Regions from separate parts of the Pusillimonas sp. genome, predicted to be linked through region 2. Evidence: predicted binding sites of a transcription regulator. Region 2 holds the regulator's gene; the other holds the start of a gene.
The links. The regulator HrcA, encoded in region 2, represses chaperone genes, less so after heat shock. The targets are predictions, from matches to a motif close to TTAGCACTCNNNNNNNNNGAGTGCTAA.
Positions count from the first base shown of each region.

Region 1 (12,157 bases), on a different contig from region 2:
CGCCTTTCTCGCGCGAGGCCTCGACAATGATTTCGTAGTCGCCGGCCGGTAGATCGGCCAGCGCCGAATGAGTGTCAGCCACCTTGATGGGATGCGTGCCCACGGCCTGGGTGGCGCCGGTAACGCCATCGGCAAGATCTTCCTGGCCTCTTCCGCTGACGCGCCACCATTGCCGCATGTCTTTCAGCCACTTCTTGCCCTCTTCCTTGGGCAATTTGTAGTCATACCAAACGGCGATGTCGCGGACGATCTTGCGGTCGGGGCTTTGCAGCCATACGGCGATGTACGGGCGATGATATTCGGCCACGTCGATGCGAGGTATTTCCACCTGGATTTCCAAGCCGGCAGTATGGCCCGTTACGGCATAGAGACCGGTTAGAGCGCAGGCGATGGTGGTCTTGAGTGATAATTTCATGGTTAATGCACCCACAGCAGCATGAGTATGAGGGGAATCAATACGCCCAGCCCGGTCAGCGGCCAAGTGCCGCGGCGGTTGGCGGCGTGCATGGTCATCAGGAACAGGCCGGAGACGGCAAACACGAGGCAGGCCACAGCGAAAATGTCGAGAAACCAACTCCAGGCGATGCCTGTGTTGCGTCCTTTGTGCAAGTCGTTGAAATAAGCCACCCAGCCGCGCGCGCTGCGCTCATACTCCACTTCGCCGTCGGACAGGCTTACGGCAAGCCAGGCGTCCGCGCCCGGCTCGGGCAGGCCCACATATACTTCATCTGTCGAGAACTCAGCCGTGCGCCCCTGGATACGGATGCCAAGTTCGCGATTCAGCCACTGCTCGGCCCGATCCGGCAGCGGACCTCTTTGCGCGTTGTCAGGGCGCTCGATAAGCACAGCCAGCACCTCATCCGGCATGGTGGCGGAGAGAGATTCGATCTTCGGGCTGGCTTCGATCCAGGCGGCATTATTCAAGGTGATGCCGGTGGCGGCGAACACGATGAGCCCCGCCAGGCTAAGCGCGGCGCTCATCCAATGCCACTGATGCAGGGTCTTGAGCCAATACGAACGGCGAGATGAAGAAGGGTTCATTACCCGTGGGTCAACAGATTGCGATCAAGCATTCTACATCAAACAATAATCATTATCATGTAGATGCCGCAAACTACAGGCGCCGTTTCGGAATGTCGCGCAAGGCGCCCATATGGCTAAGAATATCGGTCGTGGATCACAGTTGCGCTCTGGCAGGGTAGTGATCCGTGGGCCGGACAGTGCGCTCTTGGAAGTGCGCACTGAGAACTTTGGGCTGATTTCAGGGTCTTATGGTTAGCACTCCTCTCCTTAGAGTGCTAATATCATGTATCAATCGTTGATCACGATCCAAAAAGGATAGTCCAACTAATGACAGCTCAAACCCAATCTTTGGCTTTATCGAACAGTGCGCTGGCCATGGCCGTGTCCAACCCAGGCGCGTTAGGCACGATTGAAGCCTATATTGGAGCCGTTAACCGCCTGCCCATGCTCAGCCAACAGCAGGAAACCGAACTTGCATGCCGCTTGCGCGACGACTCCGATCTTAATGCCGCCAGCCAGCTCGTGCTTTCGCACTTGCGGCTGGTCGTGTCGATCTCGCGCCAGTATCTGGGATATGGCTTGGCCCATGCCGATCTTATCCAGGAAGGTAATGTCGGCCTCATGAAGGCGGTCAAGCGTTTTGATCCTGATCGCGGCGTACGCCTGGTGTCGTTTGCGGTGCACTGGATCAAGGCTGAAATCCACGAATATATCGTGCGCAACTGGCGCATGGTCAAGATTGCCACCACCAAGGCTCAGCGCAAGCTCTTTTTCAATTTGCGCCGAATGCGCCCCGATGGCCAAACGCTTGATCCGTCCCAGGTTGACGACATTGCGCGCGAGCTAAATGTGCGTCCGCAAGACGTCAGCGAGATGGAGGTCCGCTTGTCGGGCCGCGAGATGGCTCTCGAACCGCAAACCGACGATTCTGACGATTTCGCCCCTATCAGCTATCTGGCCGACGATGCGGACGAGCCATCGCAGGTGCTCGAGCGGCGTGCTCTGGACGATCTGCACAGCACAGGTTTGCTGGAAGCCCTAGACGAGCTCGACGCCCGCTCGCGCCGAATCGTCGAGGCTCGCTGGTTGCAAGACGAAGGCGGCGCCACCTTGCACGAACTGGCGGCAGAGTTCGGTGTATCGGCTGAACGCATTCGCCAGATCGAAGTGGCGGCTTTCAAGAAAATGCGAGTGGCGCTTAGCGATTAAGTTCATCTGGGGGGTGCTGAAGCCCCTTTGTCACGAGCCATTTTTCGGCATGGCAGGTATGTTACATACAGATACTAAATAAAGGCGGTACGCTTCGAACTTCCGGAAGCAGTGGATGACTAAACAATATGAGCAATGCTGAGTACAACTCCGGTTGTATTTTGTTCTACATCCGCTTCTGCTTCTCCTCAATCCCCTCCCTTTCGAAGCGGATGCTTGCGGGACACCAACATGGTGTCCCTTTTTTTTGGGCGCCCGGTAGTGCCGAACGCTATGGCATCGATGCCGGCACCAGGCCGTGTTTCCAGGAAGCAGCGCCGGCATCAATGCCTGTTTCGGGCACTGGCATCGCCGGCCGTGTGGCGGCCAAACTTAAAAACCGTGCATCAAAGAAGCTCGCGAATGTCATGCACCAGGTCGTCGGCCGGCGCGTCGGGCCTTAACAGCACGCGCGCGTCACCCGATTTGTCCATGACATAGAACGAGGCGCCGTGGTCCATGGTGTAGTCGTCCGGTGTAGTGCCTGGCACCTTGGCATAGAACGTACGGAAAGATTTCGCTGTGGCGGCCAGTTGCTCTGTAGTACCGGTCAGGCCCACGAAGGTGGGGTCAAAAGCCTTGACGTAGCTGCTTAGCACTTCGGGCGTGTCGCGTTCGGGGTCGACGGTAATCATCAATACCTGCACCTGGTCGGCATCGTCTTCAAGAAGCTCCATGGCGTGCGCGAGCTGTGACATCGACGTGGGGCAGACGTCTGGGCACTGGGTGAACCCGAAAAACGCCACCAGAACCTTGCCTTTGTAATCATCCAGGGTACGGGGCTGGCCGCTGTCATCGACCATGGCCAGATCTGCCCCCAGCTTGCTGCCGCTGATGTCGCTGCCGCGAAACTCGGCGTCGCCGCCGCCGCAGCCTGCCAGCGCCAGTGTGCCGCACAGGGCCAGGGCTGAAAAGAGATTGCGAAGCGAGAAAAGCGAGGACATGCGGACTCCGTAAAGCAAATGAGGTAGGGCGCGGGCTACTGCAGCTACAGCAGCATCACCCAATGGTCGAGCAACAAGGCGCCGAAGAGCAGGGCCAGGTACAAAATGGAAAAGCGAAACAGCTTGCGGGCCAGGGCGTCGCTGTAGTTTTTATACAAGCGCCAGGAATAATGTACAAACATGCCGCTTAGGACGACAGCGCACGCCAGATATAGCGGCCCGCTCATGCGCACCATGAAGGGCAGCAGGGTCGAGGCGAACAACACCAGGCTATACAGGAATATATGCAGCCGCGTGAATTCGTTGCCGTGGGTGACGGTTAGCATGGGCAGGCCCGATTTTTGATAGTCGGCATCACGGTAAAGCGCCAGCGCCCAGAAGTGCGGCGGTGTCCAGATGAAGATGATCAACACCAGTATCCACGCCTCGGCAGGCACCGAATTGGCGATGCAGGCCCAGCCAAGCGCAGGAGGCATGGCTCCGGAAAGCCCGCCAATTACGATGTTTTGCGGGGTTCGCGGCTTGAGGATGATGGTGTAGATAATGGCGTAGCCCACGAAGGTGGCAAATGTAAGCCACATGGTCAGCGGATTGACCAGGTGATACAGCACCAGCATGCCCAGACCGCCCAGCACGCCGGAAAAAGCCAGCACCTGCGTGTTGGTGATGGTGCCGCGCGCGGTTGCGCGACGAGAGGTACGAGCCATTTTTGCGTCGATTTCTTGTTCTATCAGGCAATTGACAGCAAAGGCGGCGGCCGCCAGCAGCCAGATACCGGCCGTGCCGGCCACCACAAGGCCCAGGTCGGGCAGCCCGGGGCTGGCCAGGAACATGCCAATGACGGCGCAAAAAACGGCTAGCTGAGTTACGCGGGGCTTGGTCAGTACCAAGTACTGACGTACCAGCGATGGATCGGGGGCGGATAGACTGCTCATGATGGTATTTTAGCCCGCCCAGCGCGGTGCAGGCGCACGAGGAGGGTGACACTGACCAGAACGAGACCGGCGGCGCCTCCATTGTGCAGCACCGCGATCAACAGGGGCCATTCAAAGAAGATGGTGGTTAGGCCGGTAAGCAATTGGGCCGCAAGAAGGGCAAGCAATAGGGTAGCGGGGCCGGCCAGCCCCGGTTCACTTCGCAGCTTGAAGGCCAATATGCCCACATAGACGAAGACTACCAGTGCAAAGTTGCGATGTGTCCAATGTATGGCGGTCAGCGCCTGTTGCGAAATCATTTCGCCGGACGGCAGTTCGCCCAGGCCCCGTATCAGGGAAAAACCACTTTGGAAGTCCATTGGCGGCAGCCATTCGCCATGGCAGGTGGGGAAATCCATGCAGGCCAGAGCCGCGTAGTTGGTGCTGACCCATCCGCCCAGAGCAATTTGCATGAATAGCAGCACCAGGGCCGCGGCCATCCAGGGCATATAAGCCGACATGCGCGAATTCACGGCTGGATGAGGTTTCTCGCGTGCGGCAAGCCAGGTCATCAGGGCCAGCAGCCCCATGCCGCCCAGCAAGTGGGTGGTGACGATGATGGGCATCAATTTGTGGGTTACCGTCCAGGCGCCGAAAGCGCCTTGAACGCAAACCGCGATCAAAGTGAAGACCGCCAAACGGGGTGTATTGCCTAGAACCCGGCGATGACGCCAGGCCAGATAAACGATGGCGATGATCATCAAGCCAAGCAGCGAGCCCACATAGCGGTGGATCATCTCGATCCAGGCCTTTGGGAAGCTGACGGCGCCGTAGGGCATCGCAGCATAGGCATCGGCAATGTGCTGCGAGGCGCCGATGGGGCTCAGCTTGCCGTAGCAGCCGGGCCAATCGGGACAGCCCAGCCCTGAATCCGTCAGGCGCACAAAGGCGCCGAACATGATCAAGTCGAGTGTCAGGAACCAGGTTAGATAGACCAGCTTTCGGTAGCGGGCCTTGATGCGGTCGGCCATGCCCTTACCCGATTCGCGAATTGTAGATGAGCTTGCTGATGTCCTTTCGCACGCTGACCGGATCGGCGTTTTCGGGGAACTCAAGCATCAGATTGCCTATCGGATCAATAATCCACATTGGGGCGGCAAGCGCGTCGGCGGCGGGCCCTGTGGCGCCCGGGGCCAGAAACGCGGCCAGTTTCTCGGGGTCGGCGCGCAGGATGATGGTTCCCTTGTAGGCCTCGAGTATCTGCTGTGAAATAGGCGCGTCGTCGGTTACGAACCACACGCGCGACAGGCGCTCGACGTTCTTGCCCTGGCTGGCGTGTGAGTTGCGCAATATGAACAGCTTGGTCACACACGACTCGGGGCAAGCGCCTTGGTCGGCGGATGCCAGCACCCATTGCCCTCTCAGGCTCGCCAAGTCGAACAACTGACCATCCGCGGTTCTAAGGTCGAGTGCTTCAGCGGTGGGAATCGGGCGTTGCGGATCAAGTATCCGCCCGTAGTTGGAGGCTTCCTCGGGGCGCAGGCCCAGGCTGGGCACATAATAGGCCGCGAACGCGAACACGATAGGCGCCAGACATACGATCAAGATCCATACCAGAGGCTGGATGGAGCGCGGCTTGGTCGCCTGCGCGGCGGGGTTAGGAGGATTGCGGTCCACAATGATTCCTTGTGTGGATGGTTGATATCAGTCGTCTTGGGGTTCGGGCTTGCGCCGACGCTTTCGAAGTGCGCGCCAGGCGATCACGATCCAGGCGCCTGCCGCAATGGCGGCAAAACTGAACCATTGCAGCGCGTAGCCGCGGTTGGTGTCTGAATCGGTGGGTGGAAGCGGCCAGTCGCGGACCATGTCCGGGCCGCCGGCTTCCGACGAGGTCTGTTCCAGCACTACCGGCAGCAATTTTAAGCCAGTTACGCTCGCATAGTTGGCGAGGTCGAGATTCTGGACCCTGGGGGGCGGGGCGCTGCTTGATGCAAACGTGGGCGGGAGCGCGTTTGGGTCGGCGCCGCCGAAATTCCAGAGCTCGAAAAGCCGCGGCACTCGTCGCAGCATTTGTCCTGAAATTGTCTGCTTACCCTCTGGCGGCGTCAGATCAGGCAAGCTTTCGCCAGCCGCGACGGGCCTCGGCAACCAGCCGCGCAGCACCAGTACCGCCGCGCCCGACTCGTCGTCCAGCAACAGCGGTGTCGCCACCCAGAGTCCGGGACGGCCGTTGTAATTGCGATTGTCCAGCAGTACTGTGTACTGTGGCATCCAGGTACCAGCAGCCTGGGCGTGCCTCCACTCTTGAAGCTGCCCGGTCGGCGTACTTGCGTTCAAGGCCAGGCCCGCGCTTTGCCTGCCGCTTTCAATGGATTGCGCGATGGCATCACGCTCGGCGGCGCGGTCAAGTTGCCAGTTTCCCAGCGACACGCAGGTGGCGGCGACCACAGCCAGCAATGCCAGGGCGGCCATAAGACGCGTTCTTATGTGCGAACCGGCCATGTCTGCAATAATTCTGGTTTCATCGGAGAACCTTCATGCGTATCATCGTTATCCTGGCTTTTCTCGGGATATTGGGCAGCCTGGCGTCTGCGTTGGTGTATCTCATGCGCGACAAGAGCGGAACCAGCCGCACAGCGTACGCGCTGACGTGGCGCGTGGGTTTGTCGATTGCCTTGTTTCTGTTTGTGCTGCTGGCGCACCACCTGGGCTGGATAGAAGCCACAGGCGTGGTGTACCGATAGTTTTTGCCGGCGGGCCCGACACGTGCCCGGTGCAAAAGTCAAAACTTCCGGCGCATGAAAAAAGCCGGCTTGGGCCGGCTTCTCGTCTGTGGCGGGGCGCTTAAAAAGCACCCCGGCAAGCGCTAGGCCTTAGAACCAGTAGACGAACAAGTATAAACCGAGCCAGACAACGTCAACAAAGTGCCAGTACCAGGCGGCGCCTTCAAAGCCGAAATGGTGGTCGGCGGTGAAATGCCCCTTGATCAGGCGGAACAAAATGACCGTAAGCATCGAGGCGCCGATAATGACGTGGAAGCCATGGAAGCCGGTCAGCATGTAGAACAGCGAGCCGTAGGCGCCCGAGTCGAAGCGCAGGTTCAGGTCGGTGTAGGCGTGGAAGTATTCGTACGCTTGGCAGCCCACGAAGACGAAGCCCAGGATAACCGTGGCGGCCAGCCAGAAGATGGTCTTGCCACGCTGGCTTGCGCGCATCGCGTGGTGGGCAATGGTAAGCGTCAGGCCCGAGGTAAGCAGCAGCGCCGTGTTGATCGTGGGCAGCCAGAACGGGCCCATGGTTTCGAACGCATCAACCACGCCGGCAGGGCCCAGGTTGGGCCAGGCTCCGGTGAACGATGGCCATAGTATGGCCTGGTGTTCAAGGTCGGACAGCCAGGGCGTGGTGATGGTGCGTGTGTACCACAGCGCGCCGAAGAAGGCTCCGAAGAACATGACCTCGGAGAAAATAAACCAGGCCATGCTCCAGCGATAGGCATTGTCGACGCGTTTGCTGTTCAGGCCGCTTTCGGATTCGCGGATGGCGTCGCCGAACCAGCCAAACAGCACGACGAACAGCGACACGATGCCCAGCAAGAATATCCAATGCCCGATGGCATAGCTGTTGATCCACAGCGCGGCCCCAAGCAGGGCCAGCAGCAGCGAGAAGCTGGCCCGCACGGGATGGGGCGAATCGCCGGGCACGTAATAGTAAGGCGCCTCTTTTCCGGTAGCCGAGTGACTTGCACTCATGGTGATCTCCTACGAATTATTTGATATCTATAACGGACGCTAAATAGCCTGGTTGATGAAGAACTTGGCGATCAAGACCAGCCCCACCACGAACAGTATCGTGGCGATGACAGCCGCGATTATAAGATGCACGGGATTGAGCTGGGAAATGTCTTCCTGGTAGCCCTTTCCCTTGCGCACACCAAAGAACCCCCAGAGCACTGCTTTGAGTGTCTGGAAGAAGTTCAGCTTGCGCTGCGAAAGTTCACGGATGTCGTTGGCCATACTCGGTTCAATTCATCAACACCGAACCGCGCAGGAAGGTCCAGGCAAAAATCGCGATGACGATGATTGCGAGGATGATTCCTCCGATGCGGTTGCGGCGTCGTTGTTCAGGTGTCATGTTCTTACTTGACCACGGGTGGCGTGACGAAGGTATGGAACGGCGCAGGCGAAGGCACTGTCCATTCGAGGCCTTCGGCGCCTTCCCACGGCTTGGCGTCCACTGGCTCGCCTCGGCCGGCATAGGCCTTGAGCACCACGTACATGAACAGAATTTGCGACAGGCCGAACCAGAAGGCGCCGATGGTGGCGATCTGGTGGAAATCGGTGAACTGCGCAGCGTAGTCAACGTAGCGACGCGGCATGCCGGCCAGCCCCAGGAAGTGCATGGGGAAGAACGTGATGTTGAAGGAGATCATGGTGGACCAGAAGTGCCACTTGCCCAGGCGCTCGTCGTACATGCGGCCTGTCCATTTGGGTATCCAGTAGTACGCGCCGCCAAACAGGGCGAACAGCGAGCCGGCCACCAGTACATAGTGGAAGTGCGCCACCACGTAGTATGTATCGTGCACCGCGATATCGATCGGAGCAATGGCCACGATCAGGCCGGTAAAGCCCCCCACCGTAAACACGAAGATAAAGCCGATTGCGAACAGCATGGGCGTTTCAAAGGTTAGCGAACCGCGCCACATGGTGGCCACCCAGTTGAAGATCTTGACCCCCGTGGGAATCGAGATAAGCATGGTGGCGTACATGAAATACAACTGCCCGGTTACCGGCATGCCGGTGGCGAACATGTGGTGAGCCCACACCAGGAAGGACAGGATGGCGATAGCCGCCGTGGCGTACACCATGGACGCGTAGCCGAACAGCGGCTTGCGTGAAAACGCGGGCACGATGGCGGATACGATGCCGAAGGCCGGCAAGATCATGATGTAGACCTCGGGGTGCCCGAAGAACCAGAACACGTGCTGGTACAAGACCGGGTCGCCGCCGGCTGCCGCGTTGAAGAAGGCGGTGCCGAAGTGGCGGTCGGTAAGCAGCATGGTAACGGCCGCGGCAAGCACAGGCATTACGGCGATGAGCAGGTAGGCGGTGATGAGCCATGTCCAGCAGAACAGGGGCATTTTCATCAGCGTCATGCCGGGGGCGCGCATGCCCAGAACGGTGACGATGATGTTGATGGCGCCCATGATCGAGGAAGCCCCCAGGATGTGCACCGCGAAAATGGCGAAATCCATGCCGGGCCCCATCTGCAGCGATAAGGGCGCGTACATTGTCCAGCCCGATGCGGTGGCGCCGCCGGGCACGAAGAACGAGGCCGTGAACAAGGTGGCGCCAACAGGCAGCAGCCAGAAGCTGAGGTTGTTCATGCGGGCAAAAGCCATGTCGGAGGCCCCGATCTGCAGGGGGATCATCCAGTTGGCGAAACCCACGAACGCCGGCATGATGGCGCCGAAGATCATGATCAGGCCGTGCATGGTGGTGAACTGGTTGAACAGTTCAGGCTGGAAGAACTGCAAGCCCGGCGAGAAAAGCTCGGTGCGCAGCAACAAGGCCAGGACACCGCCTTCCAGAAGCATCAGGAACGAAAAGATGAGGTACATCGTTCCGATGTCTTTGTGGTTGGTGGCGAATAGCCAGCGCCGCCATCCGTGTGGCTTGTCGTGGTGGTCGTCGTGCCCGTGGCTGGCAGGTACGTGATCGGCAGTAACACTGCTCATGGTTGACTCCTTCCTACTGTACCGAGGCGCCGCTTACGGCAGCCTCGGAGAAAACGTTTGAATATTCGATACGCGTCATTGCATTTGCCCTAGCGCTGTGCGGTCACGTTGGCAGGCTGTACGACCGGGTCTTCGCCCTTGCCTGCATTGGACCATGCATTGCGGGTGTAGGTAATGACGGCAGCGATTTCGACGTCGTTGAGCTGGTCGCGGAAGGCCGCCATGGCGGTTCCGGGATGGCCATTAAGCACGGTGTCGATCTGGCCCTTCATGGGCGCCAACACGTATTTTTCGTCGCCTTCCAGGGGCGGGAACGTGGGCGGCATGCCTTTGCCGTTGGCCTGGTGGCAAGCCACGCAGTTGGCTGCATAGACGGTTTCACCGCGCGCCATCAGGTCTTCTTTGGCCCACTCTTTGGTGGGATCGTCGGCGGCGCTGGCCAGGGCTTGTTTTTGCTCGGCGGCCCAGGCTTCGTATTCGTCTTGCGTAACCACCCGCACCACAATGGGCATGAAGGCGTGGTCTTTGCCGCAGAGTTCGGCGCATTGGCCCCGGTAGGTGCCGGTTTTGTTGGCGCGGAACCAGGCGTCGCGCAGGAAGCCGGGAATGGCGTCTTGCTTGATGCCGAAGTCGGGCACCATCCAGGCATGGATGACGTCGGCCGAGGTAATAATGACGCGCACCTTTTTATCAACCGGAACGACAAGCTCGTTGTCGACTTCCATAAGATAGGTGTTGCTGCGCGGCTCGGTGCCCATGATCTGGGCACGGGGCGTGGACAGTGTTGAAAGGAAACTGACGTCTTTGGCCGGGCCGTCAAGGTATTCGTAGCCCCATTTCCACTGGTAGCCGGTGGCCACGACGGTGAGGTCGGCACTTGAGGTGTCTTTCATGGCAACCACGGTGCGCGTGGCAGGCAGGGCCATGGCGATGACGATAATGAAGGGAATGACCGTCCAGGCGACTTCTACGCCCACGTGCTCGTGGAACTTGGCAGCCTTTGCGCCCCGGGACTTGCGGTGCATCACGATCGAATAGAACATGACCCCGAAGACGCCAAGGAAAATGACTGTACAGATGATTAGCATCATCCAGTGCAGCCACATGATGTCATAGGAGATTTCGGTGACTCCGGGGGGGAGATTGAGCTGGTTGACCCTTGGGCCCCCGGGCATATCCTGGACCTGTGCACTGGCCGCGCCTGCCATGAGCATTGCGCTTGATCCCAGTACCCCTCTCAACTTCTTCATGCTGACCTCGAAATACGGAGTGCCTTTGCCGAATGGCAAGTTCAACTAAGGCGCGAATACGACGCCCTTTGGAAAAGGCACAATGATTGGATGGCAGGCTTGGTGATGCGTGGCCTCAAGACACCTGCTCGATTTAATTGTAGAGACCGCAGAATTATAGCGAACTGCGGAACTCTTGGTGGCCGCACCCCACATATTAGGCTTCAGCGGCGAAATTGGTAAAGCGCGATGTGGCTTACATTACAATTGCCGCATGAAATCTCATCACGCTCGATTGCTATTGCCGTCACTGGAGAAACGGTATGGCCGGCTGGTGCCGCGCATTCAGCAACTGCCTCCGTCGGGCTCGCGCCCGCTGACTGTTACGGGGCGGGTGGCCGGCTGGATCACGCCGCGCGCGACGCGCGCATTGGCGGCATTGGAGGGAGTGCGAATCGAGCCCGAGGCGGTGTGTATTGATGCTGTTGCCGCGGGGAAACGGCTGGTGGTCAATCAGGTGCTGGCGCAAGCGGCGATACTTATGCGGGATGCGGGTTGTCTGCGAGCATGGCGCGATGAGCTTCTTGACGTGGTCGGCGAGGGCAAGACGCTGGGCGTAATTGAGCGCGCGGCCATTCGGCCGCTGGGCATGCTGACGCGCGCGGTGCATCTTAATGCTTGGACGCCCGACGGCCGGCTGTGGGTTGCGCTGCGGTCGGCGACCAAGTCTACGGACCCGAACATGTGGGATACGCTGGTGGGCGGGCTGGCGGTGGCGGGCGAAAGCCTGGATGCTTCGTTGTTGCGTGAAAGTGAGGAAGAGGCGGGCTTGATGCCCGAGCATCTGGCACAGCGTTCTAAGTTACGCGTAATTTTGCGCATGCATCGGCGCCTGCCGGAAGGTTATCAGGTGGAAGATGTGCTGGTTAGCGAGTGTGTGCTGGATGAGTCTGTGCCCATGAGCAACCAAGACGGCGAGGTTGCGGAGATTCGAGCGGTTACTGTGGATGAGGCCTGGGAAATGATTCGCGCCGGGCAGTTTACGGTTGAGGCCGAGCTGGTGGT
Region 1 covers NZ_JBIQLE010000048.1:4,176-16,332, forward strand. Annotated here, with positions in the region: gene ACIY1O_RS16680 (DUF2271 domain-containing protein) at 1-415, opposite strand, end outside; gene ACIY1O_RS16685 (PepSY-associated TM helix domain-containing protein) at 418-1,041, opposite strand; gene rpoH (RNA polymerase sigma factor RpoH) at 1,351-2,232, shown strand; gene ACIY1O_RS16695 (SCO family protein) at 2,619-3,215, opposite strand; gene cyoE (heme o synthase) at 3,260-4,150, opposite strand; gene ACIY1O_RS16705 (COX15/CtaA family protein) at 4,147-5,160, opposite strand; gene ACIY1O_RS16710 (SCO family protein) at 5,165-5,806, opposite strand; gene ACIY1O_RS16715 (SURF1 family protein) at 5,834-6,631, opposite strand; gene ACIY1O_RS16720 (twin transmembrane helix small protein) at 6,667-6,873, shown strand; gene ACIY1O_RS16725 (cytochrome c oxidase subunit 3) at 7,003-7,878, opposite strand; gene ACIY1O_RS16730 (DUF2970 domain-containing protein) at 7,918-8,142, opposite strand; gene ACIY1O_RS16735 (cytochrome oxidase small assembly protein) at 8,150-8,260, opposite strand; gene ctaD (cytochrome c oxidase subunit I) at 8,265-9,863, opposite strand; gene coxB (cytochrome c oxidase subunit II) at 9,953-11,113, opposite strand; gene ACIY1O_RS16750 (NUDIX hydrolase) at 11,367-12,157, shown strand, end outside.
Region 1: rpoH (RNA polymerase sigma factor RpoH) is a predicted target of HrcA. The motif match lies at 1,276-1,302, and genes of this name have one in related genera.

Region 2 (12,157 bases):
CTGGCGGCCGTGGCATGCGTCTACTTCATTTCACTGTCGGTGCGGCGGCACGACACGGTTCTAGTGCTGGTGTTGGCCGGCGTCGCCGTCGGCACCCTGCTGGGCGCGGGCATATCGCTGTTGAAAATACTGGCCGACCCCTACACGCAGCTTCCATCCATCACATTCTGGCTGTTGGGCGGCTTGAACACAGTCACCGGCTCGGACATCGCCTTCATTCTCCCCTGCCTTGCCATCGGCCTGATTCCGCTGGTGCTGATGCGCTGGCGTGTGAACCTGCTCAGCCTCAGCGACGAAGAAGCGCAGTCGCTTGGAGTGAACACCACTCGCACACGCATCATCTTCATCGCCGCCGCCACACTGCTTACTTCGGGTTCAGTCGCGTTTACGGGCATCATCGGCTGGGTGGGCCTGGTCATTCCCCATGTGGCGCGGCTGCTTGTGGGGCCGGATTTCTCGCGCCTGCTGCCCGCCTCCGCCCTGCTCGGCGCCATTTTCGTGATTTTCACCGACACGCTGGCCCGCACCCTGGTCAGCATCGAGCTGCCGCTGGGCGTCCTGACCGCCCTGGTCGGCGCCCCCTTCTTCCTGATGCTGCTGGCACGCGGCGGACGTCAATCGCCATGAACAGCGCCATCCTCGCCGAAGGCCTCGTCATCGGGCATGCCGGCAAGCCCATCAGCCGGCCGCTGACCCTGCGGCTGCAAGCCCGAGAAATACTATGCGTGCTTGGCCCCAACGGCAGCGGAAAATCGACACTGTTCAAGACGCTGATGGGGCTTCTGCCCGCTTTGGAAGGAGAACTGCGCGTCCTGGACAAGCCGGTGCGCCGCTGGTCGCGCCGCGACTTCGCGCGCCGCGTGGGCTATGTGCCCCAGGCGCACGACGGCATGTTTCCGTTCACGGTGGAAGAAATGGTGCTGATGGGCCGCACGGCCCACATCGGACCCTATTCGCTGCCCGGAGCGCATGACAAGGACGTGGCCCACAAATGCCTGGAGCAGTTGCAGATATCCCATCTACGGGACAAGGTCTATACCGAGATCAGCGGCGGCGAACGGCAACTGGCCCTGATCGCGCGCGCCCTGGCCCAGGAACCGGCCATACTCATCATGGACGAGCCCACCGCCAGCCTGGACTACGGCAACCAGATCAGGGTGCTGGAACATGTGCGGCAACTGGGAAGCGACGGCATAGCCATTCTGTTAAGCACCCACCAGCCCGATCACGCCTTGCGCGTGGCCGATCGCGTGGCCCTGTTCCGAGACGGCGCCATCCACCATTGCGGCGCCCCAGCCCAAACCGTAACCCCACAGCGCCTGGCGTGGCTGTACGACCTGGACGAGGAACAGATTCCCGCGGTGGAGCCGCTCCGGCGCTGACAGGGCGCCGGCCTGACGCATCAACTGAAGAAGCTCTTCACCCGATCGGTCCAGGACTCGCTCTTGGGCGAGTGCTTCTCGCCGCCCTGAGACAAAGAAGCCTCAAACTGCCGCAGCAGCTTCTTCTGGTCATCATTAAGGCGCACAGGCGTTTCAACCGCAATATGGCAATACAGATCACCAGGGTAGCTGGAACGCAACCCCTTCACCCCCTTGCCCCGCAACCTGAACGTCTTGCCCGTTTGCGTACCCTCGGGGATGGAAATTTCCCCCTTGCCATTCAATGTGGGCACTTCTATTTCGCCGCCCAGGGCAGCTTTCGTAAACGGAATAGTCAATTCGCAGTGCAGATCTTCGCCGTCGCGCTGGAATATCCCGTGCGGCTTGAGATGAATTTCAACATACAAATCGCCCGGAGGGCCCCCGTTCACGCCCGGCTCTCCGTTGCCCGAAGAGCGAATGCGCATGCCATCGTCAATACCCGCCGGAATCTTCACCTGCAGCGTCTTGTTCTTGCGAATGCGCCCAACCCCGTCGCAGGCAACACACGGGTCGGTAATCTCTTTGCCTGATCCATGACAAGTGGGGCAAGTTTGCTGCACACTGAAAAAACCTTGCTGCATACGCACAGCCCCGCCGCCGCCGCAAGTGTGGCAAGTTTTCGGCTGTGTGCCCGGCTTGGCGCCAGAACCGTGGCAAGTCTCGCAGTTTTCCCAGCTTGGCACCCGGATCTCTGTGTCGAAACCGGCAGCCGCCTGCTCCAGACTGATGTCCAGGGTGTACTTCAGATCGGCCCCGCGATAAACCTGGGGTCCGCCGCCACGGCGACCGCCACCGAAGATTTCCCCGAAGATGTCGCCAAACGCATCGGCAAAGCCCGCGCCGCCCATGCCGCCCGCGGCGTTCGGGTCGACGCCCGCATGGCCGAAACGATCGTAGGCCGCGCGCTTTTCCTGGTCGCCCAGGATTTCGTAGGCCTCTTTCGCTTCCTTGAAGCGATCTTCGGCTTCGGCGTTGCCGGGATTGCGGTCGGGATGATATTTCATCGCGAGCTTTCGATAGGCTTTCTTTAGCTCGTCGTCGGATGCGTTCTTTCCAACGCCCAACACTTCGTAGTAATCGCGTTTTGACATAGAATCCGTGGCGCCTTCGGCGCCTGTCATCAAGTAACAACAATGCCCGGCTTCCGGCCGGGGCCTGTCAAGACAGCAAAGATTGCTTTCGTACTGACAGGCCCCGGCGCCGAAAGGCCGGGCCTTGAACCGCTAGAACCGCTTATCAGTCGCGCTTGACTTCTTTGAAGTCGGCATCGACCACGTCCTCGTCGGCTGGCTTAGCTTCAGCTGCGCCTTCAGCGCCCTGCTGCGCCTGCATATCGGCGTACATCTTCTCGCCAAGCTTCTGCGAAGCCGTTGCCAGCGCCTCGACCTTGGCATCAATAGCCGCCTTGTCGCCCTCTTTAAGCGTCTCTTCAAGCTCTTTGACAGCGTTCTCAATGGCTTCCTTCTCGGCCGCCTCGAGCTTCTCGCCGTACTCTTCAAGCGACTTGCGCGTGGAGTGCACCAAGGCGTCGCCCTGGTTGCGTGCCTGGGCCAGCTCGGCAACGCGGTGATCGTCCTCGGCGTTGGCTTCGGCGTCTTTCACCATGCGTTCGATCTCTTCATCGGTCAGGCCCGAGTTGGCCTTAATGGTGATCTTGTTCTCTTTGCCTGTGCCCTTGTCCTTGGCGGAGACGTGCAAAATGCCGTTGGCGTCGATATCGAAAGTAACTTCGATTTGCGGCAGGCCGCGTGCGGCGGGCGGAATGCCTTCGAGGTTGAACTCGCCTAGCGCCTTGTTGCCCGCGGCGATTTCGCGCTCGCCCTGGAACACCTTGATGGTGACCGCAGGCTGGTTGTCATCAGCCGTAGAGAACACCTGCGAAAAACGGGTGGGAATGGTGGTGTTCTTGTGGATCATCTTGGTCATCACGCCGCCCAGCGTTTCGATACCCAGAGACAACGGGGTCACGTCAAGCAGGAGGACGTCTTTGCGATCGCCGGACAATACCGAACCCTGAATCGCCGCACCGGCTGCCACCGCCTCGTCGGGGTTGACGTCTTTGCGCGGCTCTTTGCCGAAGAATTCTTTGACCTTGTCTTGTACCTTGGGCATGCGGGTCATGCCGCCGACCAGGATGACGTCGTCGATCTCGCCGACCTTGATACCGGCATCTTTAATGGCCGTGCGGCACGGCTCGATCGTGCGCTCGATCAGTTCTTCGACCAAAGCTTCAAGCTTGGCGCGCGTGACCTTCAGGTTAAGGTGCTTGGGGCCGGAAGCATCCGCGGTAATGTAGGGCAGGTTGATCTCGGTCTGTTGCGCCGATGACAACTCGATCTTGGCCTTTTCGGCAGATTCCTTCAGGCGTTGCAGCGCCAATACATCCTTGGACAGGTCGACGCCGCTTTCTTTCTGAAACTCGTCGATGATGTATTCGATGATGCGCTGATCGAAATCTTCGCCGCCCAGGAAAGTATCGCCGTTGGTGGAAAGCACTTCGAACTGCTTCTCGCCGTCAACGTCGGCAATCTCGATGATGGAAACGTCAAATGTACCGCCGCCCAGGTCATAGACCGCGATCTTGCGGTCGCCCTTTTCGGCCTTGTCCATGCCGAAAGCCAACGCCGCCGCAGTGGGCTCGTTGATGATGCGCTTGACATCAAGGCCGGCAATACGGCCGGCGTCTTTGGTCGCCTGGCGCTGACTGTCGTTGAAGTACGCAGGCACCGTAATGACCGCCTCGGTGACCTCTTCGCCCAAGTAATCTTCGGCGGTTTTCTTCATCTTGCGCAGTACGTCGGCCGACACCTGAGGGGGCGCAAGCTGCTTGCCCTGCGCTTCGACCCAGGCGTCACCGTTGTCGGCCTTGATGATCTTGTACGGCATCAGCTCAATGTCTTTTTGCACGGCTTTTTCATCGAACTTGCGTCCGATCAGGCGCTTGACCGCGTACAAGGTGTTGGCGGGGTTGGTAACTGCCTGGCGCTTGGCGGCAGCGCCAACCAGAATCTCGCCGTCTTGCAGATAGGCCACGATGGAAGGCGTGGTGCGGGTGCCTTCGGCGTTCTCGATAATGCGAACCTTGCCGCCGTCAAGAACGGCTACACAACTATTGGTCGTGCCAAGGTCGATGCCAATGATTTTGCTCATAATCTATAAACCCTGAAAATGAAATCTGGAAATTTGAGTGGCGTGCTGTTTGGTTAATTCAAGCGGTATCTTCAATCAACCAGACAGCACACCGGGAATGCTTTCAATATTGGGACGTTCGCCCGGTTTTCAAGCCGCCTGGCCCGAAGAAACCACGACCAGCGAGGGACGCAGCACCCGCTCGGCGATGGTGTAGCCCTTTTGCAGCCGCTCTACCACACATCCCTCGGCGAATTCGGACGGCACAGTGGAAATAGCCTGATGCACATTGGGGTCGAATTTCTCTCCGGGTTCGGGCGCGACTTCTTTGAGCAGATTGCGCTCGAAGGCCGCGGTAAGCTGTCGCAGAGTCACTTCGACCCCTTCGCGCCAGGATTCTGTCGTCTGGTCGGATACAGCCAGCGCAGCCTCGAGGCTGTCGCGCACCGGCACCAGACTTTCGGCAAACGACTCCGTGCCGAACTTGCGCGCCTTGGCGACGTCTTCCTGGGCGCGGCGGCGCACATTCTCGACCTCGGCCTTGGCCCTTAACAACTCGTCATAATATTCCGCGACCTGTGCCTGGGCCTGCTCGAGAAGAGCGGCAAGATCTTCGTCGGATTCGGGCTGGCCGGTGTTTTCCTCGGACTGACCGGAAGCATCAACGGATTGATTTTCTTCATTGGGATCAAAGGGTTGATTCGGTGCCGACATAAACGGTTCTCCAATTGCTATAGATGCGATCAAAAGGAAATGGGGGCGGATGACCCCATTTCAAGACCAAGTTTGGGAAAGCGGGCGAAATACGGGTTTGTGCCGGGCGCCCCCGACGCACCTGCGATGTACTCGGGCGCCGAACGGCCCATCGCGAAAGCTCGCCTTCCAGCAATACTTGGTGCGCGCATGGCGCCGACACGGGGCCCTATACGTAGAGCTAGCGACCGAGGCTCGCGTCATCGCGAGCCCAGCCCTGCAGATGGCGCTCGATAATCGCGGCAAACCCGCGCCCCCATTGTTCTTCGCCATTGAGGCAGGGGATGAGGGCGAAGCGCTCACCGCCTTCGGCGACAAAGGCATCGCGGCATTGCATGTCAATCTCTTCCAGCGTTTCAAGGCAATCCGCCAGGAAGCCCGGACACATCACATCGACGTGCTTGATGCCTTGGCGCGCCCAGGCGCGCAAGGTGGGCTCGGTATAGGGTTCAAGCCATTTTTGCGCCCCGAAGCGGCTTTGAAACGCCACTTGGACCCGATCTTCCTGGTCGCCCAGCCTTCGGGCCAGGAGAACAGCCGTCTCCATGCAGTCGCGGCGGTAGGGATCACCCTTTTCGATCACGGCGCGCGGCAGACCGTGAAAGCTCAGCAGAAGCTTCTCGGGAGTTCCATGCTGTGCCCAATGCCGCTCGACCTGGGCAGCCAGGGCGTCGATATATTCGGGCTGAGCATGGAAACGCTTGATGAAACGCAGTTCGGGCTGGTCACGCAGCCGGGCCGCATAACGGCAGACCGCATCAATGGCGGTTGCGGTGGTGGACGCCGCGTATTGCGGATACATGGGCACAACCAGGATGCGCTCACAGCCCTGACGCCGCAGCGCCTCAATAACGTCGGGCAGCGCGGGCCGGCCGTAACGCATGCCCACCTGGACCCTAGCGTCGATACCCCGCGCGGCCAGCGCCCGGCCGACGGCCTCGCCCTGGGCCAGGCTCCACACCAACAGCGGAGAGCCGTCGTCGTGCCAGATTTCCTTGTAGCGCGGCGCAAGCTTGCGCGGCCGAAACGGCAAAATCGCACCCCTGAGTATGGGCTGCCACAACAACGGCGGCAGTTCGATGACACGGGGGTCGGACAAAAATTCGGCCAGGTAGCGCCTTATGGCCCCCGCTTCGGGGGCGTCGGGCGTTCCCAAATTGACCAGCAAGATTCCGATCGGGCCGGGCGGACGGGGCGCCGGTTGATCAGAAAATGCTTGCTCATCCACGGGCTCGGTCAGGTAGCGGGGCGAAAAAACGGCGGACATGGACTGCCAGGAAAAAGTGCATCGGCGCGCGAGGCGACCGACATGAAAGAGGAAGGCCCTTACGGGTGAGCCCTAAGATTGATTATGGCTAAGCGCATTGGACAACAGACGCGAGGTAATGTCGACAATGGGGATGACCCGCTCGTAGGCCATGCGGGTGGGCCCTATGACCCCAAGGGTGCCGACGACCTTGCCGTCCACCCCGTAGGGGGCGGTGATGACGGAGACGTCTTCCATCGGGACCAATTGCGAATCGCCTCCGATGTAAATTTGCACCCCCTGCGCCCGGCTGGAAACGTCCAGCAGTTGCAAAAGATCGGTCTTCTTTTCGAACAAGGCGAACATGCGGCGCAGGCGATCCATGTCCGATGCCAGCTCGGAGACCTCGAGCAATTTCCTTTCGCCGGAGATCACGACGGAATCGTCAGTGTCTTCGGTGGCAGTGCCCGCCTCGACGGCCGCCTGCATGAGACGGGAGATGTCGGCCTGAAGACTTGAAAGCTCGTCGGCGATGGCTACACGCACTTCGTCGAAGGACATGCCGGCGAAATGCTGATTGAAAAAATTGCTGGCCTCAAGCAGTTCTTGACTGAGGTAATCGCGCTGCACGAAAAGAATGCGGTTCTGTACGTCGCCGTCAGGCGTGACGATGATGAGCAACACCCTTTTGTCGGAAAGACGGATGAACTCTATCTGGCGAAACACCTGCGCGCGCTTGGGCGCCAGTACCACACCGGCGAACTGGCTGAGATTGGAAAGCAGGGCCGCGGCCGCGCTGATGGCGCGGCTTGGCTCGGCGGCCGGCAGCATCTCGAGTATGTCGCTGGGCTGCAACACCTCGAAACGCTGCACCGCCAGCAGCTTGTCGACAAACACACGGTAACCCCGCGGGGTGGGCACGCGCCCAGCCGACGTGTGCGGGCTGTGTATGAGCCCGAGCTCTTCGAGGTCGGCCATGACGTTGCGAATGGTGGCAGGCGAAAGATCGAACATTTTCGACAAAGTGCGCGAGCCGACTGGTTGCCCGTCGGCGATATAACGTTCAATCAGTGCCTTTAACAGCGCTTTGGCTCGATCATCCATAGACATAAATGCTTCGCATAGGGAACTACGTGTTTTCCACACGCAGCCAGGGCCACATGGGGAACTTATAATCACGTCTATCTTAACCAATACCAACAACAGAAGGCGTCGCCCATGCATTTTAAAACCGTCGCGCTTATCGGCAGATACCAGGACAGCGGGCTGGACGGGCCTTTGCGCGAACTGCGCAACACCCTGCGGGCGGCGGGCTGCCACGTGCTGATCGAGGCCGATACTGCGCGCAACACCGGCATCACCGACCTGCCCATCGCCGATTACCAACAAATCGGCGAAACAGCCGACCTGGCCGTGGTAATGGGCGGCGACGGCACCATGCTTGGCGCGGGGCGCCACCTGGCGCCTTACAAAGTGCCGCTCATCGGCATCAACCACGGCCGCCTGGGCTTCATCACCGACATCCCCCTGCAAGACGCGACCAACGCATTGGCCCACGTTATCGAAGGCAACTTCGAAATCGAAGAACGCCTTTTGCTCGAGGGGCGGGTCATGCGCGGAGAAGAAGTCATGTTCTCCGGCTTGGCCCTGAATGATGTGGTCATCAATCGCGCGGGGCGCGGGGGCATGATCGAGCTGCACATCGAGCTCGACGGCTCCTTCATGTACAACCAGCGGGCCGATGGCCTCATCATCTCTACTCCCACCGGCTCCACCGCTTATGCCCTATCAGCCAACGGGCCCATCCTGCACCCGCAGCTCAGCGCCATCGTGCTGGTGCCGGTCGCACCTCAAACCTTGTCCAATCGCCCCATCGTCATACCCGATAGCGGCCTGCTCAGCATGACCATCACCGCACTTGGCCGGGTCGAGTCTGGCGCCAGCGTACACTTCGACATGCAAAGCTGGTCCGAGTGCCAACCCGGCGACCGCATCGACGTGCGCCGGGCCAGCGACACGCTGCGGTTCATCCACCCTACGGGCTATAGTTTTTTCTCGACGCTGCGGCGCAAGCTTCATTGGAACCGCATGCCCCTGCATACCGACGACACCGAGTAAACCCATGTTGCGCAGCCTTCATATCCGCGATTTCGTCATCGTCGATCAGGCCGAAATCCAATTCGAGTCAGGTTTTACGGTGTTTTCCGGCGAAACCGGAGCAGGCAAGTCGATACTTATCGATGCGCTCTCGCTGGCTCTGGGCGCCCGCGGCGACGCAGCCTCAATTCGCCAGGGTGCAAGCCGCAGCGACGTCAGCGCGGTATTCGACGTTCCGGCCGAACTGCGCCAGGCGCTGCTCGAGCAAGACCTCGACCCCAACGATTCTTTGGTTCTGCGCCGGGTTATCGACGGCCAGGGCCGAAGCCGGGCCTACGTCAACGGCATACCGGCCACACTGACACAATTGCGCACCTTCGGCGAATCGCTCATCGACATTCATGGCCAGCATGCACATCAAAGCCTGACCCGACCGGCCAGCCAGCGCGACATGCTTGACGCCCAAGGCGGCCACCAGCCGCTGGCCCGCGAAACGCAACAAGCCTGGCAGCAATGGCAGCAGGCCGAGAAAACATTGCAGAAAGCCCGCGACAATCGCGAGGCCCTGCAAATAGAACGTGAACGGCTCGAGTGGCAGTTGGGCGAGCTGCACCGCCTCAGCCCGGGCAAAAACGAATGGGAAACGCTCACAGCCAGCCACAACCGCCTGGCCCACGCCCAAGCGCTGCTCGAAGGCGCCAACCAGGCGCTGGCCGCCCTTGAAGGCGACGAAGGCTCGGCGCAGCTTTATTTAAGCGCCGCGCTGCATCAGTTGCACCCTTTACTGCGCCACGACGCGCACCTGCAGGGCATTTGCGAAGCGCTTGAATCGGCACGCATCGCTTGCGGCGAGGCTGTGTCCGACCTTAACAGCTATCTTGACCGCCTCGAGCTTGATCCCGAATCGCTCGCCCAAGCCGAGCAGCGGATGTCAACATTGTTCGAGGCCGCGCGCCAGTTCAAGGTCGAGCCCGAATCCCTGCCCCAAGTGCAAGCAGAGCTCCAGGCTCAACTTGCCGAAACCGATGTCGCGGGCAATCTCGATGCCCTGGCCGAGCAAGCTCGGCAAGCCGAAGCCGCCTACCATCAAGCGGCGCGTCAGTTAAGCGCAGCCCGCAAAAAAGCCGCAAAGAAACTGTCGGCCCAAGTTACCGAAGCCATGCAGACCCTAGCCATGCAGGGCGGGCGTTTCGACATCGCCCTCGAACCCGCATCGCCATCGGCGCAAGGATGCGAAAGCATTGAGTTCCTGGTGGCGGGCCATGGCGGGGTTACGCCCCGCCCCTTGGCCAAAGTCGCTTCGGGCGGCGAATTGGCGCGGCTTTCCCTGGCGCTGTCGGTCATCGCCAGCCAGGCGGCGCGCGTACCCACCCTTATTTTCGACGAGGTCGACACCGGCGTGGGCGGCGCGGTTGCCGAAGTGGTCGGCAGGCTGCTGCGCGAATTGGGCGCACGCCATCAAGTGCTGTGCGTCACGCATCTACCCCAGGTGGCCGCCTGCGGCGATCACCACTACGAGGTCAGCAAGGCCACGCGCCAAGGCGCCACCTTGTCGAACATACAGCTGTTAAGCGCCGACGGCCGCATCGATGAAGTCGCCCGCATGCTGGGGGGCCTTAAAATTACCAACACCACCCGGCAGCATGCCCGCGAAATGCTGTCTCTATAGCCATAAAAGAAGCCACGCACAAAAAAATCGCGCCCCACAAGCAGGCTGGCGATCCTGCTTGTGGGGCGCGATTGGTCACAGCGATCCGTAAAGTGCGAGGCCGGCGACTAGCGACGGCCCTCGAACCAACAAAAGCGGCGGATTACGCGGCCCTGCCTTTAGGGGTGCAATCAGGACAAATACCATATAACAGCATGGTATGGCTCTCTAGTGCGAAGCCGTGGTCCTTGGCAATTTTATGCTGGCGCTTTTCGATGTCGGGGTCGGAAAACTCGACCACCTTGCCGCAATTGGTGCAGATGAGGTGATCATGGTGGTCGCCGTCGTTTAGCTCGAATACGGCTTTGCCGCCGTCGAACTGGCTGCGCACAAGAATGCCGGCCTGTTCGAATTGAGTCAGGACACGATATACGGTCGCCAGACCGATATCGACGTCTTCGTTGATTAAGGCTCGATATACATCTTCCGCGCTTAGATGCCGCTCTTCGGCTTTCCGAAAAATATCAAGAATCTTGAGGCGGGGGAAGGTCGCCTTCAAGCCCATATTCTTCAATTCATTCTGGTCGTTCATAGATAAAATAGCTCTGGCAGAAAATCAAGGTTGACCAGGCTGAAAGCCTGGCTCGGACAGATGCTGTGACGCGTTTGTTGTTATGCCTTTATGATAACGGTTTTACTCGAGTTGAATAACAGGGGCGCTTCGTGCTGACGACTGCAAAACCATTGGCTTTAAACTTGCGCAACAGTGTGGCTGTCTGCGTTTTGGCGTTAGTCTTGTCTGCGTGCGGCAGCACTAAATGGGGTTTCCCCTATCGGGCTGATGTCCAGCAGGGTAATTGGGTTACGGCCGAACAGGTGGCCAGGCTCGAGCAGGGCATGACGCGAGAGCAGGTGCGCTATGTGCTGGGTACACCTACGCTACAGGACATTTTCCACGCCAACCGTTGGGACTATCCCTACTATAACAAACCGGGCTACGGCGACCCCGAGGCGCGTCACTTCACAGTTTGGTTTGAAAACGACCTGCTCGTGCGCTGGGAAGGCGATGAGCAACCCAGTTATCAACCTTTCCAGACGCCGGAAAATGAATCCACCCCTACCGCCCCCGATGCCGAGCGCACAGACGCGCCCGCAAGCGGCGACAAGCGCCTGACGTCGCCGGAAGAAGCCGAAAACGCGACTGCCGCCCAAGAAACTCGTGCCATGCCCATTGGGCTGGAGACCCCTTCGGTGCTCCAAAGCAGCTCACCCAACGAGCCCGACTCACAACCGTTACGCTAAGGATACACACCATGCGCATAGCAATAGCAGGCGCCGATGGCCGCATGGGCCGCATGCTTATCGAAGCCGTTCTGGAAACCGACGACCTGACGCTTTCCGTAGCGCTTGACCGCCCTGGCTCGACCTGCCTGGGGCAAGACGCCGGCGCTTTTCTGGGGCGCGAAACAGGCGTCCTGGTCACTGACAACCTGGAGGCACTTGAAAATGCCGATTGCCTCATAGACTTTACCCAGCCCGAAGGCACGCTCAACCATTTACAGGTTTGCGCCGGCCTGGGCGTCAAATGCGTCATAGGCACGACCGGCTTCGACGAAACGGGCAAACAGGCCATACAAGCTGCCGCACAAAAAACCGGCATCGTCTTCGCGCCCAACATGAGCATTGGCGTCAATGCCACTTTCAAATTGCTCGACGTGGCCGCCAAGCTGCTTAACAGCGGCTACGACGTCGAGGTGTTCGAAGCCCACCATCGCCACAAGGTTGATGCTCCTTCGGGCACCGCATTGGCCATGGGCGAGACGGTGGCCAATGCCTGGGGCCGCAAACTCGACGACATCG
Region 2 covers NZ_JBIQLE010000038.1:5,606-17,762, reverse strand. Annotated here, with positions in the region: gene ACIY1O_RS15645 (FecCD family ABC transporter permease) at 1-627, shown strand, start outside; gene ACIY1O_RS15640 (ABC transporter ATP-binding protein) at 624-1,382, shown strand; gene dnaJ (molecular chaperone DnaJ) at 1,403-2,515, opposite strand; gene dnaK (molecular chaperone DnaK) at 2,661-4,574, opposite strand; gene grpE (nucleotide exchange factor GrpE) at 4,704-5,267, opposite strand; gene hemH (ferrochelatase) at 5,488-6,573, opposite strand; gene hrcA (heat-inducible transcriptional repressor HrcA) at 6,646-7,656, opposite strand; gene ACIY1O_RS15610 (NAD kinase) at 7,771-8,670, shown strand; gene recN (DNA repair protein RecN) at 8,675-10,318, shown strand; gene fur (ferric iron uptake transcriptional regulator) at 10,461-10,889, opposite strand; gene ACIY1O_RS15595 (outer membrane protein assembly factor BamE) at 11,042-11,599, shown strand; gene dapB (4-hydroxy-tetrahydrodipicolinate reductase) at 11,611-12,157, shown strand, end outside.